DNA from 4 places in the Actinomadura keratinilytica genome. Region 4 is predicted to be linked to each of the others. Evidence: riboswitches for the same ligand, from Rfam matches in the RefSeq annotation. Region 4 holds a riboswitch; each other region holds the start of a gene.
What was found. Region 4 has a riboswitch for cobalamin ahead of ABD879_RS10955 (ABC transporter substrate-binding protein). Riboswitches for the same ligand answer to the same signal wherever they lie in the genome.
Positions count from the first base shown of each region.

Region 1 (4,206 bases), on a different contig from region 4:
GGCACCGCGCTGATCGCGCTGACCGTCGACTCGGCCATCCCGACCCAGCTCATCGACGTGATCCGGGACGAGATCGGCGCCGAGATGGGCCGCCGCGTCGACCTTGACGGCTGACCTCGACGGCTGACCTCGACGGCTGATCTCGACGGCTGACCTCCGCAGAGGCGGGCGGGGTGCGCTCGGCGCGCCCCGCCCGCCTTGCTGTTCGCCCCGGGCCTCCCCGGGACGGCCCCCACCTGCGGATTCTTCGCCGACTGTCTCAGCATTCGGAAAGTTCGGCCACGGATCGGGACATTCCGGGAATCGAGCCGGTAACGTGGGCAGGGTCATGCGCTTGGTGGTACGCATCCTTCGCCGCCGCGGCGGGGCCTGATACGGCAGGCCGGCGACCCGCCGCGGAGCAGGGTGCCGGCCGTAAGCCCGTCGTTCACTCTTCCGACGAACCACCACGAGGAACAGCGATCATGAGCAACTCCGGTACCACGCCCACGCCTGCCGACGACGCCGCCGAGGAGGCGGCCCGCGCGCTGCAGACGGCCCTGGACCGCCGCGACAACGGCGGCCGCTCCGCCCGCTGACCCGCTGGTCCGCTCCCGCCGGACGGGCGGCGGCCTGGCATGATCGCCGACATGGCGGCACCTGACCGGGCGGGAGCGGACGAGGTCCGCCGGGCGCTGGCGGACGCGGCCCGGCTGGGCCCCTACTTCCAGATCGCCACCGACCCCGCCGAGGAGGCCGACCCCACCTGGCGGCCCCTGCCCGAACCCGACCCGGCGCGGCTCGGCGGGCTGACCGACGCCTACGCGCGGCGGCTGGGCACCTCGGAGCGCCGGGTGGCGGCGTCCATCCTCTTCCAGGGGCTGGCGTCGCGGCTGTGGTCGCCCGTGGTGGCGGCCGCGGCGCACGGCGTCGTACCCGACCTGTCCGGGCTGCACTGGCGCTGGGCCCCCGGCGCGCCGATCGCGCTCTGGCTCGCCGACCCCGGCGGCTGGCGCGCCGCCGGCGACCCCGCCGCCACCGCCCGGCTCGTGCACCGCACGGTCGTGGAAGGGCAGCTGCGGCCGCTGCGCGCCACCCTGCTGCGGATCGTCCGGCTCGCGGACGGCCTGCTGTGGGGCAACGCGTCCGCCGCCCTCGCCGGAACGCTGCGCGCCGGCACGCTCAGGCCCGAACTGGCCGAGCCGGTCGGCACGCTCGTGCGGGAGCTGTTCGGGCATGCGCCGCTGGCGGGCACCGGCTCGTTCACCCCGGACGGGTTCGTCCGCCGCAGCTGCTGCCTGTACTACCGGGTGCCGCCGGGCGGCGAGATGTGCGGCGACTGCGCCCTCCTGCGCCGCGCCTGAGCGGCCGGCACGGCGCAGGAGGGCGCGCCGATCAGGCCGCCGCGGCGGCCGGTGACGGCCGCCGAACCGCACGCTCGGCGAGCACGCCGAACACCAGGCCCAGCGTCGCCCACAGGGCGACCTGGACGCCCAGCGACGCGATCCGGAAGTCCCACAGCACCGTGGCCGGGAACCCGTCGGCGACCGCGTCCGGCGTCGGCGTCAGCCGGTACACCAGCGCCAGCACGACCGCGAACCCGGCCGCGGTGGCGATCGCGGCGTTCCAGGCCCCCAGCCTGGGCAGCAGGCGGCGGAACACGATGGCGGCGGCGACGACCGACAGCACGCCCAGCGCCACCATGCCGAAGTACAGCGCGGTACGGCCGCCGATCGTGTCCGGGTTGCCGACGGCCGGGGGCGTCGGCGGGTACTTCAGGAACGGCACCAGCTCGACGGCCACGAACCCGCCCAGCGCGACCAGTGCGGCGGTGGCGCGGGCGCCGAACGCGCCGATGCGGCCGTAGGCGACCGCGAACGCGATCGCGAACAGCCCGCCGAGCGCGACGCCGTACACGCCGAGCGCGGTGATCAGCCCGGCCGTCTTCTGCACCGTGCGGCTAACGACCTCCTCCTCGTGGCCCCCGTGGCCCTCGTGGGCGGCGTGGGCCTCCTCGACGGCGATGGCGTGCTCCACCTGCGGCTCCCCGTACAGCCAGGCGACGAGCAGCGCGAGCGCTGCCGCAGCCAGCCCGGCGAGCATGCCGCGGACCAGCAGTGATCTCATCATCTGCGCACCGGCCCGCCGGTCAGTGGCAGGGGAAGCCGAGCAGGTGGCGGCCGTCGTGGGTGAACTCGTGCACCCAGTTGCCGCCGATGAGGGAGGTGGCGCCCTGCTCGGCGCCGACGAAGTAGATCAGCACCAGGCCGAGCACCGCGGCGAACACCGCCCACGGCAGGACCTGGCGGAGGGGGATGCGGACGGGGGCCGGACGCTCGCCGGCAGGCGTCGACGAAACGGCGGTCTGGGCCATCTCAAGGTCTCCTCACGGGGTTCACTCGCCCCGGTTGCGGGAGGACGACGGGTCAGTGTCCTGACTCCCAGATCAGCGCCTCCCGCCGACCTTCCAGCCGGGCTTCCGGCCGTGGTCGTCGAGTGGGGGAGGCTCCCTGGTCACAGTGGCGGGACCGTCCTGGATTCGCACCAGGTTCCTGCGCACCGTCGCCTCGATGTGCACTTGTCGACAAGAGCGTCCCCTTTGCGGTGGTCCAGCGTCAAGTACGGGCTCTGTCACTCAAGCGGGCGGTGCGGGCCGCGCCCGCCCCGTGAAAGGGCGCCGCGGCGGACGCGGCGGCGCTTCACGAGGTGGAACGGGCGCCGTACGGGCGGACGGCGTGAAAATCCGCCGCCCGGTCCGCGGTTCGTTGACCCTGCGGACGGCGCGTTCCCACAATCTCCGGCGATTCGCCCTCCGCGTTCGCTCCCACGAACCGCGACCGCATCTGCTTTCCGACCCGTTCCCCCGACCTGGAGGCGCCCGAGCCATGACCCGTCCCGCAGCTGTACGACCGCCGGTGGCGCGGGCGATGGCCGCGCTGGCCGTCTGCCTGAGCCTCGTGGCCGCCGCGCTGACGGCCGTGCTGGTCCGCCCGCCGGGCGCCGCCGCGGCCCCTGCAGGCACCGGCACCGGATACCTCAGCACCAGCGGCAACCGGATCGTCGACGCCACCGGCCAGACGGTCCGGCTGACCGGCATCAACTGGTTCGGCATGGAGACCGACAACAAGACCTTCCACGGCCTGTGGTCGCGCGGCTACCGGTCCATGCTCGACCAGATGGCCGAGCTCGGCTACAACACGCTGCGCGTGCCCTACTCCAACGATGCGCTGAAGCCGGACGCCCAGGCCACCAGCGTCGACGCGGTCTCCAACCCCGACCTGGCGGGCCTGCACCCGCTGGAGATCCTCGACAAGGTGATCGCCTACGCCGGGCAGAAGGGCATGCGGGTGATCCTGGACCGGCACCGGCCGACCAGCGCGGGCCAGTCGGCGCTGTGGTACACCCCCGCCGTCTCCGAGACGACGTGGATCGAGGACTGGAAGGCGCTGGCCCGCCGCTACGCGGGCAACCCCACCGTGATCGGCGCCGACCTGCACAACGAGCCGCACGCCGACGGCACCGATCCGGGCGGCACCGGCGCGTGCTGGGGCTGCGGCGACCCGGCCCGCGACTGGCGGCTGGCGGCCGAGCGCGCGGGCAACGCCATCCTGTCGGTCAACCCCGACTGGCTGATCTTCGTCGAGGGCGTGAGCTGCCCCAGCGGCGGCAACCCCAACTCCTGGGACGACATCCCCGACGAGCACTGCGGCTGGTGGGGCGGCAACCTGTCGAAGGCCGGGGAGTACCCGGTGCGGCTGGACGTGCCCAACCGGCTGGTGTACTCGCCGCACGAGTACGGCATCTCCGTCTACCGCCAGCCCTGGTTCGACGCCGCCGACTTCCCCGACAACCTGCCGGCGATCTGGGACCAGCAGTGGGGCTACCTCTACAAGCAGAACACCGCCCCGCTGCTGCTGGGCGAGTTCGGCACCACGTTGGCCGACCCCAAGGACAAGGTGTGGCTGGAGAGGCTGCTCGCCTACGCGGGCACCGGGGTCACGGGGATGAGCTTCACGTACTGGTCGTGGAACCCCAACTCCGGGGACACCGGTGGCATCCTCAACGACGACTGGACGACGGTGAACCAGGCCAAGCAGAGCATCCTGCAGCCGTACCTGATCCCGCCGACGCCCGGGGACGGCGGCGACCCCACGGACCCGCCGACCGACTCGGGCGCCTGCCAGGTCGCCTACACCGTCGTCAACCGCTGGTCCGGGGGCTTCCAGG
Region 1 covers NZ_BAABDO010000092.1:10,255-14,460, reverse strand. Annotated here, with positions in the region: gene serA (phosphoglycerate dehydrogenase) at 1-114, shown strand, start outside; gene ABD879_RS24115 ((2Fe-2S)-binding protein) at 630-1,343, shown strand; gene ABD879_RS24110 (CbtA family protein) at 1,375-2,109, opposite strand; gene ABD879_RS24105 (CbtB domain-containing protein) at 2,129-2,353, opposite strand; cobalamin riboswitch at 2,387-2,576, opposite strand; gene ABD879_RS24100 (cellulase family glycosylhydrolase) at 2,865-4,206, shown strand, end outside.
Region 1: it holds a riboswitch for cobalamin, as region 4 does, so the genes downstream of both, ABD879_RS24105 (CbtB domain-containing protein) here and ABD879_RS10955 (ABC transporter substrate-binding protein) in region 4, are expected to answer to the same signal.

Region 2 (4,206 bases), on a different contig from region 4:
TGGGTGGTGTCGGCCACTCCCGAGGTGGCCAGCCGGAACGCGCCGACGGCCCACTGCAGGTAGGCCGCGTGCTCGGCGCGGCGCAGCGGCAGCAGTTCGCGCAGCGCGGGCTCGTCGACCTGGATGATGCGGATCCCCGCCGACTCCAGGTCGCCGATCTCGTCGCGCAGGGCGAGGGCGACCTGGCGGGCGGTGTCGGCCAGGGGCTGGTCGTCGCGGACGAACGACCAGGCCAGCATGGTGACCGGGCCGGTGAGCATGCCCTTGACGGGCTTGTTCGTCAGGCCCTGGGCGTAGGTGGTCCACTCGACGGTCATCGGCCGGGGGCGTGCGACGTCGCTGTGCAGGATCGGCGGCCGCACGCAGCGGGAACCGTAGGACTGCACCCACCCGTGCTCGGTCGTGGCGAATCCGTCCAGTTGCTCGGCGAAGTACTGGACCATGTCGTTGCGTTCGGGCTCACCGTGCACGAGCACGTCGAGCCCGATCTCCTCCTGCAGCCTGATGACGCGGGCGATCTCGTCCTTCATCGCCTGGATGTAGGCGTCCGCGGAGATGCGACCGGCCCGGTGGTCGGCGCGGACCTTGCGGATCTGCGGAGTCTGGGGGAACGAGCCGATCGTCGTCGTGGCCAGGTCGGGCAGGCGCAACGCGGCCCGCTGGGCGGCGAACCGGGCGGCGCGGTCGCCGCGGCGCGCGTCGCCGAGCATGTCCAGGCGGGCGCGGACGCGGTGGTCGATCCCGGCGGGAGGCGCCGGGATCTCGGCGGTGGCCGGGGCGTCCTCGCGCAGCGCTTTGCCGAGCGCGACGACCTCGGCGACCTTCTGGCGGGCGAACGCCAGCCGTTCCCGCACGGCCGGGTCGAGCGAGGTCTCGGCGTCCAGGTCGATCGGCACGTGCAGCAGCGAGCACGAGGTGCTCACCGCCACCTGGCCGGCCAGCCCCAGCAGCGCGGCGCACGTGGCCTTCGCGCGGCGGGAGTCGACCCGCCAGACGTTGCGGCCGTCGACCACGCCCGCCACGACGGTCCTGCGCGGCAGGCCGCCGATCGAGGCGAGCACCTCGAGGTTGTCCGGTCCGGTGACGAAGTCCAGCCCGACGGCCTCGACCCGGCTGTCGGCCAGCACGCGCAGCGCCTCCGCGCCGACCCTGCCGAAGTAGGTGGCGACCAGCAGGCGCGGCCTGCTGGGCAGCGCGCCGAGCCGCGCGTAGGCGCGGGCGAGCGCGGCGATCTCCGCTTCGGTCCGGTCGGCCGCCAGCGCGGGTTCGTCCAGCTGCACCCATGCGGTGCCCGCCCCGGCCAGCCGTTCCAGCAGCTCGGCGTACACCTCGACCAGCCCGTCGAGCAGCTCGAGCGGGCGGAACCCCGCGGGCGCGTCCGCCGCGGGCTTGGCCAGCAGCAGATAGGTGAGCGGCCCGACCAGCACCGGACGCGTCTCGATGCCGAGGGCCTTGGCCTCCCGGTACTCGAGCAGCGGTTTGGCCGCCGCTCCGTCCGCCAGCCGGAACCTGGTTCCCGGGGAGAGTTCGGGGACGATGTAGTGGTAATTGGTGTCGAACCACTTGGTCATCTCCAGCGGCGGGACGTCCTGGACGCCCCGCGCCATGGCGAAGTACCGGTCGAGGCCGGTCAGGTGGCGGTAGCGGTTCGGAACGGCGTCGACCAGGACGCTGGTGTCCAGCAGCTGGTCGTAGAAGGAGAAGGTGTTCGACGGGATCGCGTCCAGGCCCGCGTCGCGCAGCTCGGTCCAGACGGCGGCGCGCAGGTCGGCGCCCGCCTTCTCCAACGCGGCGGCGTCGATGCGCCCGGCCCAGTAGTCCTCGGTGGCGAACTTCAGCTCGCGGCGCGCCCCGATGCGGGGGTATCCGAGGATGGTGGTGTTCATGGCGGCTTCCCTCGCTAGCCACAGGCGGCCGCGCGAAAGGGAGCAGCGCAGGGTACGACGCGCGTACCGGCCGCAGGCCCTCCCGCGAGGCCGCAGACCACCGCACGCCGGTCGGCGCACGGGCGGAGGCAGGTCTTCGGACTCGCGGGCGTCGCTCCTACCGGTGTAGGAGCGTCCTACTGGCCGTCGCTTCCCAGGCCGTACGGCCCAGTGCGTGATGACGGCGGTCGTTCCCGCTCACCGCTGCGGGGCAGTCCCGGACTCTCACCGGGTTCCCTCTTACGACATCCGGCCCCGCCCGGGGCCGGATGAACCATCCGCGCAAGCGAGTGTAGCGACACACGGCCACCGCGCGGCCGCCCGTCTTCCGACCGCAACCACGTCGGTGCGGCTGCGCCACGAGTGCCGGAGGCGGCCGCACCGGCGTCGCTCCTGGGTTGTGTGCGGTGCAACTTGGCGGCCGCGTGCCCGCCTCCGGTGCAGACACCGCGTTACAGTGGTCGAAGGCTGCACCGACCGGCAGCGAGGCGCGACGCCGCCACCCCTGGCGCCAGGCTCGGCCCGTCACCACCGGGCAGGAGCAGCCCGGCGACCGCGCTGCTGCGAAATCCACCGGACGCGCTCCACCGGCAACGGCTCACCGTCATCGGCGCAGTCCTGCCCTGGCGGAACCGCAGCGACGACGCCAGGGTGAAGGGTCACTCGGAGAGTGGCGCCGTCTCCTTCGGTGCGGCCGCCGCCCAGGGGCCGAGGGCGAAAGCGGCGCTGTTCCGGCGGACTTCCAGGGCGCCCGCACCGCCGAAGTGCGCGGGGACGAGCAGCTCCCGTTCATCCGCCGCCCTCCCCAGGATCAGCCGACGGCTGTTCACAGCCTGTTCCGGATCCATGCAGGCGTTGCTGTTGCAGCAGGGGTGGAGGATCTGCACCGGGCTGTGCAGCAGATCTCCGACGAAGACCGCCCGGTCGCTCCCGGATACGAGCCGCAGCACCGACGAGCCGGGAGTGTGGCCGGGCGCGGACTCCAAGGTGAGGTGCTCGTCGATGCGGTGGAAGCCGTCCCACAGCACGGCCTGCCCGGCCTGGTGGATGGGCGCGATGCTGTCCTCGTAGATCAGGCGATCGACCTCCCGCGCACCGTTGCCGTACGCGTTGTCCGGACCGAAATGGAAGTCGTCGGCGGCCGGGATGAGGTACCGGGCGTTGGGGAACGTCGGTACCCACCGCCCGTCGGCGTCGACGGTGTTCCAGCCGACGTGGTCGACGTGGAGGTGGGTGTTGACGACGACGTCCACATCCTGCGGGCGGACACCGGCCTTCGCCAGCAGACCGGGAAGATCGCTCTGGGCCCGGTGGAACGGCCCCATGCCGGGGCGCTCGCGCCCGGCACCCGCTCCGGTGTCCACCAGCACGGTCCGCCCACTGCTGCGCAGCACCCAACTCTGCAGGGCGGCCACCACCCTGTCGGTGTCCGGCTCCCAGTGGTCCGGTGCCAGCCAGTCCTCGTTGTCCTTCCACACCTCGGCGGCGACGGCGGGGAACATGGCGGAGGTGGGCATGAACGGTACGTGCCACTCGACGACCCGGATGACCTCGACGTCCCCCAGCGACATGCTCTGCACGCTCACATTCACGTTCGTCATGCGCCCGACCCTAAAAACCCCGAACGATCCGCTCAATGCGCACTTGGCTCGAGTGAATAAGAAGGCGTCTCATACATGATGCGTGGGCATAATCTTGGTGCATGGACGTGGTGAGTGACGCCATCTCCGCCGTGCGTCTTGGGCACCCCCGGTTTCGCCGAGTGCGTACGAGCGGAAGCTGGTGCGTGCGGCTGGCCCCCTACGACGGCGCGGGCTTCCACGTCGTGGTGAAAGGCGGCTGCTGGCTGCTGACCGATGGCGGCGCCCGGATGTCCCTCGGCGTGGGCGACGCGGTGCTGCTGCCTCACGGCGCCGGCCATGTGATCGCCGATTCCCCCGTCGACGCGTCGGTCGCGGGGGGGAAGGCGGAGCCGTTCGAGCAGTGGCTTACGGAGACGGGGGCGCGAGGCCGACCTGGTCGCGAGGAAGTGGAGATGCTCTGCGGCAAGTACCGGCTCGACTGCAGCCGCATGCACCCGCTGATGACGGAGTTGCCCGAGGTCGTCCACATTCCGAACCGGGTCGGCAGCCACCCCGAACTCCGTGCCGCGATCGACCTGCTCGCCGGTGAGCTGGACGAGGTGCGCCCCGGCTCCTGCGTGGCCCTCCCGAACCTGCTCGACCTCCTCCTCATCTACATGATCCGGGCCTGGATGGCCGAGGCCACCGGCGGAGCATGG
Region 2 covers NZ_BAABDO010000001.1:140,602-144,807, forward strand. Annotated here, with positions in the region: gene metE (5-methyltetrahydropteroyltriglutamate--homocysteine S-methyltransferase) at 1-1,886, opposite strand, end outside; cobalamin riboswitch at 1,997-2,220, opposite strand; gene ABD879_RS00595 (MBL fold metallo-hydrolase) at 2,585-3,526, opposite strand; gene ABD879_RS00600 (AraC family transcriptional regulator) at 3,628-4,206, shown strand, end outside.
Region 2: it holds a riboswitch for cobalamin, as region 4 does, so the genes downstream of both, metE (5-methyltetrahydropteroyltriglutamate--homocysteine S-methyltransferase) here and ABD879_RS10955 (ABC transporter substrate-binding protein) in region 4, are expected to answer to the same signal.

Region 3 (4,206 bases), on a different contig from region 4:
CCAGCACCAGGTTGACGCGGGCCGCGCCGAGCGGCTCCTGCCCCAGGACGTGCAGGCCGTCGCGGATCTGCACGTCCTTGACCTCGCACAGGTAGCCGTCGATGTGCAGGATGAAGTCGTCGAACTCGGCCTCGCCGGGCATCTCCTCCCGGCCCAGGTCGCGGTGCAGCTGCGCGGCCTGCACCAGCGTCCAGATCTGGGCGCGCACCGCGGGGAGTTTGGCCGGGTCCAGGTCGGCGACGGTGGCGTACTCGTCCAGCAGCTGCTCCAGCTTGGCCAGGTCGCCGTAGGTCTCGGCGCGCGCCATGGGCGGCACGAGGTGGTCGACGACGGTGGCGTGCCCGCGCCGTTTGGCCTGCGTGCCCTCGCCCGGGTCGTTGACGATGAACGGGTACACCAGCGGCAGGTCGCCCAGCACGCCGTCGGGTGCGCACTCGGCGGACAGGCCGAGCCCCTTGCCGGGCAGCCATTCCAGCGTGCCGTGCTTGCCGAGGTGCACGATCGCGTCGGCGCCGAACTCCTCGTCCAGCCAGCGGTAGGCGGCCAGGTAGTGGTGGGACGGCGGCAGGTCCGGGTCGTGGTAGATCGCCACGGGGTTCTCGCCGAAGCCCCGCGGCGGCTGGATCATCAGCACGGCGTTGCCGAACCGCAGCGACGCCAGGACGATGTCGTCGCCGTCCACGTACAGGTCGCCGGGCGGTTCGCCCCAGTGCTCGCGGACGCGTTCGCGCAGCGGCTCGGGCAGCGCCTCGAACCAGCGGCGGTAGGCGGCGAGGGGCACCCGCGCGGGAGCGGCGCGCAGCTGCTCTTCGGTGAGCCACTCCACGTCGTGGCCGCCCGCCTCGATCAGCGCGTGGATGAGCGGGTCGCCGCTGTCGGGGTCGCGCCACAGCGTGTCGTCGCCGCCCAGCCGGTAGCCGGCGGCGGCCATGGCGCGCAGCAGCCGCACGGCCGAGGTGGGCGTGTCCAGGCCGACGGCGTTGCCGATCCGCGAGTGCTTGGTGGGGTACGACGACAGCACGATCGCGACGCGTTTGCGGTCGTTCGGCACGTGCCGCAGCCGCGCGTGCCGCACGGCGATCCCGGCGACGCGGGCGGCCCGCTCCTCGTCGGCCACGTACACGGGGACGCCGTCGGGGCCCTCCTCCTTGAAGGAGAACGGCACGGAGACCAGGCGCCCGTCGAACTCGGGGATGGCGACCTGCATGGCCGCGTCCATCGGCGACAGCGCCCCGTCCGACTCCTGCCAGGCGGCGCGGGGCGCGGTCAGGCACAGGCCCTGCACGACGGGCACGTCCAGGGCCGCCAGCGCGCCGGCGTCCCAGGAGTCCTCGTCGCCGCCCGCGACGGCCTGCGCGGCGACCGTCCCGCCCGCCGCCAGCACGGTCGCGACCAGCGCGTCGGCCTTGCCGAGCAGGTCCAGCAGGCCCGGGTCGGCGCCGCGCAGCGACCCGCAGAACACCGGCAGCGCGTTGCCGCCCTTCTCCTCGATCTTCCGGCACAGCACATCGACGAACGCGGTGTTTCCCGACAGTTCGTGCGCGCGGTAGAAGACGACGCCGACCGTGGGGCGGTCCGGGTCGTGCGCGTACGAGCCGTGCACCCCGTACGACGGCATCGCGGCGGGCGGTGCGAAGCCCTCGCCCGTCAGCAGCACGGTGTCCGACAGGAACCGGGCCAGTTCCCGCAGGTTGGCGACGCCGCCCTCGCGCAGGTAGGCCAGCGCCTCGGCCGCCACCCCGGCCGGGACGGTGGACAGGCCCATCAGCTCGGCGTCCGGGTCGGCCTCGCCGCCGAGGAACACCGCGGGCGGGCCGCCGCGGCGCCGCAGCCGCTCGACGCCCTCCGGCCAGGTCTTGCGTCCGCCCAGCAGCCGCACGACGACGACGTCGGCGTCCTCGGCGAGCCGTTCGGCCTCCTCGGGGGCGAGCCGCACCGGATTGGCCGTCACGTAGCCGGCGTCGGCCGCGCGGGCGGCGAGCAGCTCGGTGTCGGCGGTGGACAGCAGCAGGACACGCATCGGCAGGGCCTCCTCCGGGGTCCGCGCCCCGGCTCGGTGACGAGGTCGCGACGGCGCGGAGTCTCCTGGCTCCCGGATCGGCGTCGCGGCCTCCGGCCTTCCAGCGCGTGCGCCGTGGCCGTGTGCGGAGGCGGACTCCCCGGTCACAGTTGCGGGACAGCCCCGGATTCGCACCGGGTTCCTCCCCTGCCGTCGGCCGTCATCGTAGCCGTGGCTGAACCGGCGCCCCGCAGCCGCCGTACCTAGGGGCGGGCAGCGCGGACCGGTCTCCCCCGTGAGCCGGCGTGCGCGACAGTGGTGGGCTGGCTGCGTATGGGAGGACCTTCTCGTGTCTGTCTTCACGCCGTCCCCTCGGGGAACGGCGCCGCCGGACGGCGACCCGACGACGCAAGACGCCCCGTCCCGCCCGCGGAGAGCGCTCGCCGCGCTGCGCCGGCGCCGGGTCTGGCCGCGGACGCTGACCGTCCTGGCGTTCCTGCTGGTGGCCTTCGCCCTGCTCACGCCGAACCGGCTCGACAGGCTCACCCCGGGCGCGTTCGCCCGCGTGCCGATCGAGGGGGTCCTCGGCGTGGTCGTCGTGCTGGTCCTGCGCGGGCGGGCCCGGCGGATCGCGGCGGGGGCCGGCGGCGCCGTCCTCGGCATGCTGCTCGTCGTGAAGATCGTCGACATGGGCTTCTACCAGGTGCTGGTGCGGCCGTGGGACCCGGTGCTGGACTGGGCGTTCGTCGGCGCGGGCCTGGAGTTCTTCACCGGCGAGTACGGCGGGGTCGGCGGCGTCGCGGCGCCGGCCGGGGCGGTGGGGCTGGCCGTCGTCGTGATCGTGGTCGTGGCGCTGGCGGCGGTGCGGCTGGCGGGCGTCGCGGCCCGGCACGACAGCGGGGCGGCCCGCGCCGTCGCGGTGCTGTGGGCGGTGTGGACGGTGGGCACCGTGTTCAGCGTGCACCTGGTCCCCGGGGTGCCGGTGGCGTCGTCCTCCACCACCCGGCTCGCCTACAAGCGCGTGCTGGCGGTGCGCAAGGGCCTGCACGACAAGGAGGTGTTCGCCCGGCAGGCCGCCGTGGACGCCTTCGGCGCCACGCCGGGCGACCGGCTGCTGACCGGCCTGCGCGGCAAGGACGTGCTGGTCGCGTTCATCGAGAGCTACGGACGCGACGCCGTCGAGGACCCGGAGTTCTCCGCCCAGGTGGGGGCGGTGCTCGACGCCGGCGGCGAACGCCTGCGCAAGGCCGGGATCGGGGCCCGCAGCGCCTGGCTCACCTCCTCCACGGTCGGCGGGGGAAGCTGGCTGGCCCACGCCACGCTGCTGTCCGGCCTGTGGATCGACAACCAGCAGCGGTACCGCAACCTGGTCGCCGGCGACCGGCTGACGCTCAACCGGGCCTTCCACCGGGCGGGCTGGCGGACGGTCGGCCTCATGCCCGCCATCATCCGGGCCTGGCCGGAGGGCCGGTTCTTCGGCTACGACCAGGTCTACGACAACCGGACCCTGGGGTACCGGGGGCCGCGCTGGGCGTACGCCACCATGCCGGACCAGTACGTCCTGTCGTTCTTCCAGCGCAAGGAGCGCGAGGCCCGCGGCACACCGGTCATGGCCGAGACCGCGCTGGTGTCCAGCCACGCCCCCTGGGCGGCCGTCCCCCGCCTCGTCGACTGGCGGCAGGTCGGCGACGGCTCGGTCTTCAACGCCCAGGGCGGTGCGGGCCTGGACGCCGACTGGCCGCCCAGCGACCGCATCCGCGCCGAGTACCGCAAGTCCATCGAGTACAGCCTGAACACCATGGTCTCCTACGCGGAGACCTACGGCGACGACGACCTCGTGCTGGTCTTCCTCGGCGACCACCAGCCCGCCCCGCTGATCACCGGCGAGGGCGCGAGCCGGGACGTCCCGATCACCATCGTCGCCCGCGACCCGAAGGTGCTGGACCAGATCTCCGCCTGGGGCTGGCAGGACGGCCTCAAACCCGCCCCGCAGTCCCCCGTCTGGAGGATGAGCGACTTCCGCGACCGCTTCCTCACCGCCTTCGGCTCCCAGCCGACCGCCCCCTCATCCCCCGCCCCCCGCTGATCATCGACGGCGGCGCACGGCTCAAACCACCGCTACGAGCGTCGCAAGCCCGGCATCATGCCGTGAAAAACCGGATCAGCGAGCATGGGGATCACCTGGGGATCCATCACCATCGCAGCCC
Region 3 covers NZ_BAABDO010000081.1:25,802-30,007, forward strand. Annotated here, with positions in the region: gene cobN (cobaltochelatase subunit CobN) at 1-2,020, opposite strand, end outside; cobalamin riboswitch at 2,080-2,203, opposite strand; gene ABD879_RS22650 (alkaline phosphatase family protein) at 2,349-4,085, shown strand; gene ABD879_RS22655 (HNH endonuclease family protein) at 4,118-4,206, opposite strand, start outside.
Region 3: it holds a riboswitch for cobalamin, as region 4 does, so the genes downstream of both, cobN (cobaltochelatase subunit CobN) here and ABD879_RS10955 (ABC transporter substrate-binding protein) in region 4, are expected to answer to the same signal.

Region 4 (4,206 bases):
GCGAGGTGCGGTACGGCCAGGCCGAGGAAGGCGATGGGACCGCAGTAGGCGGTGACCGCACCGGCCAGCACCGACGCCGACAGCAGCGTGCCCGTGCGGACGCGCCGCACCTTCACCCCCATGGTGCGGGCGTAGTTCTCCCCCAGCAGCAGCGCGTTGAGGGGTTTGATCCCGGCGAGCGCGGCGGCCAGCGCACCGCCGCACACCGGCGCGAACAGCGCCAGGTCCGCCCAGGACACCCCGGTGAAGCCGCCCAGCCCCCAGGAGATGAACTGCTGGGCGCGGCGCGGGTCGGTGCAGGCCAGCAGCAGGGAGATGAGCGACGTCGCGGCCGCGCCGACCATCACCCCGATGACCAAGAGCGTGACCACCGACCGGACCCGCCGCGACAGCAGCAGCACCATGACCAGCACCGCGGCCGCCCCCGCCGACGCGGCCGCGACCACGCCGATCCGGCCGAGCCCGGCGACGCCCGCGGTGAACGCGCCGGCCGCACCGCCGGTCCCGGCGACCACCAGCGCCACTCCCAGGCTCGCGCCCGAGCTGACCCCGAGTATGTAGGGCTCGGCCAGCGGGTTGCGGAACAGCGTCTGCATCTGCACGCCCGCCACGGCCAGGGCGGCCCCGGCGAGGGTCGCGGTCAGCGCCCGCGGCAGCCGCACCGTCCAGATGACGGTCTCGGCGCCCGGGTCGGCGCCCGGAGTCTTCAGCAGGGCGGGCACGGCCTGGGTGAGGGGGATGGTGGTGGAGCCGATCGCCACGGCCAGCACCAGCGCCGTCCCCGCCGCCACCGCCGAAGCCGCAAGGACCAGTCCTCGGCGGTGGCGTGCGACCATCGCCGGGACCGCGGACACGGCCAGGGACGTCATGAGGCCAGCCGCCGGTAGAAGGTGAAAGTGTGGCCCGGGGCCAGATCGGGGTGCAGGATGGCCACCAGGTCGGCCAGAATCAGGTCCGGACGGGCCACCCCGCGTTCATAGAAGTCGTTGCCTCCGCCGGGCCCGAGCGCCTTGTTGCTCGACCACACCGCCCCGGTCTTGAAGGCGGTGAACTCGGCGTAACGGGGGTCGTCCTCGCGCACGTCGGCCAGGGTCTTCCACTCGGTGACGTTGGCCAGCCACACCTTGGCGTCCCTGCCCTTGGCCAGCACCGCTTCCAGATCCAGCGTCGTGCTGCCGGTTCCCTTGGTGGAGGCCCAGGGGTAGGTGCCGCCCGCGTCCTTGATGAGCCCGGCGACATAGCTGCCGCCATTGGGTACCGCCCATTCGCCGTGCAACATCTGACCGGGCAGGACGGTCACCGTGGGCGCGGCCTCGACCTTGGCCGCCAGAGCCGTGTAAGCCTGCTCGACCCTGCCGAAGACCTCGTTCGCCTTGGCCTCGGTACCGGTCAGGGCGGCCATGAGCCTGATCCACTCGGCGCGGCCGAGCGGGGTGGACTCCAGCCACTCGGCGTTGGCCACCACCTTCACCCCGGCCTTGCGCAGGGCGGGGTAGTCCCTGTCCTCGATGCCCCCGGTCATCAGCACGTCCGGACGCGCGCCGATCACCTTCTCCACGTCGATCTGACCGGCGCGCGCGTACTCGGCGACCGCGCCGCTTCGCACCCGCTCCAGCACCTGCGGGGAGCTGATCGGCGCGCTCTGCGCCACCCCGGTCAGGACGTCCAGCACGCCCAGTTCGGTGACGAACGGCAGGTGCGTGGTGGACGCCGAGTACAGCGTGTCGATCGGTGTCTCCACCGTGATCGCCCCGGCCAGATCGCCTTCCGCCTTGGGCGCCGGGGTGCCGCACCGCACCAGCACGTACTTCTCCGGCCTGGCCCCGGGTGCGGGCTGTTCGACGGTGACGACCTGGTAGTTCTTGGCGTAGGTCAGGGTGAAGTTGGCGGCGTGCCGGACGGTCTGCTTGACCGGGAAGTAGTCCTTGGACGCGTCGAAGTCCTTGACACAGCCGCGATCCGCGGCCGTGGACGGCGAACCGCCACCGCCTCCGCATGCCGTGAGCGCGAACAGGGCGGCCAGGACAAGACCGCCGAACCGATGCGAGGCACGAAGCATCGCTGTCTCTCCCTGCGACGGGCCGCGACCGCCGTTCCGCGACGGCGTCCGCGGCGCGGAAGGGGCGGATCGCAGGGAGGGGCCGCCGCGCGGCCGCGGAACCGCCGCGCGCGGGCAGGGAATTCGGGCATGCCCGGTCCACCGTCCTCTCTCCGGGGAGATCCGCCCCGGGTTCCTTCGAGGAAGCGACGACGTGAGTCTCCTGGCTCTCGGGTCAACGCTCGTCCCGGCCTTCCCACCCGCCGGAGCGGGCAGTGGCGTCGTTCGGGATCCGCTCGCCGATCACAGTGGCGGGACCGCGCCGGATTCGCACCGGCTTCCTCGTTCCGCCGTCGCCTACAGCGCACAATGATGGCACATGCGACACCTGCCACCTACTTGCACCAAGGTCCCGCTTCGACCGTCCTGCACGAAGAGCAGGCGTCACGCAGACGAGCGGCGGGCCACGCCTCGTCTGTGCCGCCAGGGTGGCCGACGGCGTCTGCTCACGCGATGAGCTGAGCGGCATGATGTCGGCGACAACGCCGACCCGGTCCCACCAATGATCGACCACCGGTCCCGGCGTGCCACCAGCACGCTGATCAAGTGCATCGAGGTGCCCGGCGAGCCCGGCCTGTTCGGCCGGACGGCCCCATCGCTCGCCACGTCCGAACTCCTGCGCGATCACTGCGCCCGACGGCAGATCACCTTCCGGATGGACCAACGCCCGCTGCCACGCTTGACGCCGAAGCAGCGACGTCGGCCGCACCCGGCCTACTCCATCGCCCACCGGACGGCGGCGAGGGCGGGCGTTCTCAGCGGGACGCGAAGACCACCTGATCGCCCCCGCCGGCATCGGGCAGTTGCCCGGCCGGGGCCGGCGACCATGAGCCCAGAACACCGGGCAGCCCGGGGACCGAATCGATCACCTGACGGGCGACGGTGTCGGTGCACCGCAGGAACGCCAGGTGACGAACGGCGTGCGCGGCGACCTGCTCGATGCGCGGCCTGCGCGGGGACGGGCTGGCCGGCCCCTCGCTTCGGGGACCGGATCCAGGTGTTTGTGTGGGTACGTTAGTTATTGCGCACAGATTCCCTGGGACGGTTGCCGTCCATCCCGCCCCGGCAATGACCTCTGGAGGCGGGGAATGCCGACGTGCGGATCGCGAGCAGTCGGCGGGGCTTGGTTTGCCTTCCGATTACAGGAGTCCGAGCGGCTTCAGTCGGTCGCGGAGTGATGTGGCGTCGGTGAAGAGGAGGGCTCCCATGCCGAGGGCCTCGGCCGCCGCCACGTTGACCGGGTTGTCGTCGACGAACAGTGTCTCGTGCGGCGCCACACCGAACCGCTGCAGGGCGAGCCGGAAGATCTCCGGGTCGGGCTTGCACACCTTCACCTCCCCGGACACCACGACGTCCCGGAACAGCTCCAGCACCGGGTACTCGCGCACGGCGATCGGGTAGGTCTCGGCCGACCAGTTGGTGATGGCGAACATCGGCGTGCCCGCGCCGTGGATCTCGGCGACGAGTTCAGGCACGCCCGGGATGGGTCCGCCCAGCATCTCCGGCCACCGCCGCCAGTACGCCTCGATCAGCTCGCGCTGGTCCGGGTGGCGGGCGGCGGCCACCTCGACGGCCTCGGCGAACGAACGGCCGCGGTCCTGCTCGGCGTTCCACGAGTCGGAGCAGACCTCGGTGAGGAAGCGCTCCCGTTCCGCGTCGTCGGGAATCAGCTTGCGGTACAGGTGCAGCGGATCCCAGTCGATGATCACGCCGCCGATGTCGAAGATGACCGAGGTCACGGGGCCGGGCGCGGGCATGGCTGCCGTCACTTCCTCTCGCGTTCGAAACGTCGGGCGCAGGCCGGAGATCACACCAGGATGACCGCGACCCCCGCGGCCTCGATCTTCTCCAGTTCGCCGGGCGGCGCGCTGGAGTCGGTGACGATCGCGTCCAGATCGGTGACCGGGCAGACATGTCCGAGCCCGGTCCGGGTGAACTTGGAACCGTCGCACACGGCGATCTTGCGCTGTGCGGCGGCGAGCGCCGCCTGTTTGATCGGGACCTCTGCCAGGTCGTGGGCCGTCAGCCCGTGCCGGGCCGACAGCCCGCACACCGCGAGTACGGCGGTGTCGACGCGCAGCGCGCGCAGCGAGGTCTCGGTGAAGTGT
Region 4 covers NZ_BAABDO010000024.1:14,877-19,082, reverse strand. Annotated here, with positions in the region: gene ABD879_RS10960 (FecCD family ABC transporter permease) at 1-869, opposite strand, end outside; gene ABD879_RS10955 (ABC transporter substrate-binding protein) at 866-2,059, opposite strand; cobalamin riboswitch at 2,236-2,436, opposite strand; gene ABD879_RS10950 (HAD family hydrolase) at 3,238-3,855, opposite strand; gene ABD879_RS10945 (DeoR/GlpR family DNA-binding transcription regulator) at 3,906-4,206, opposite strand, start outside.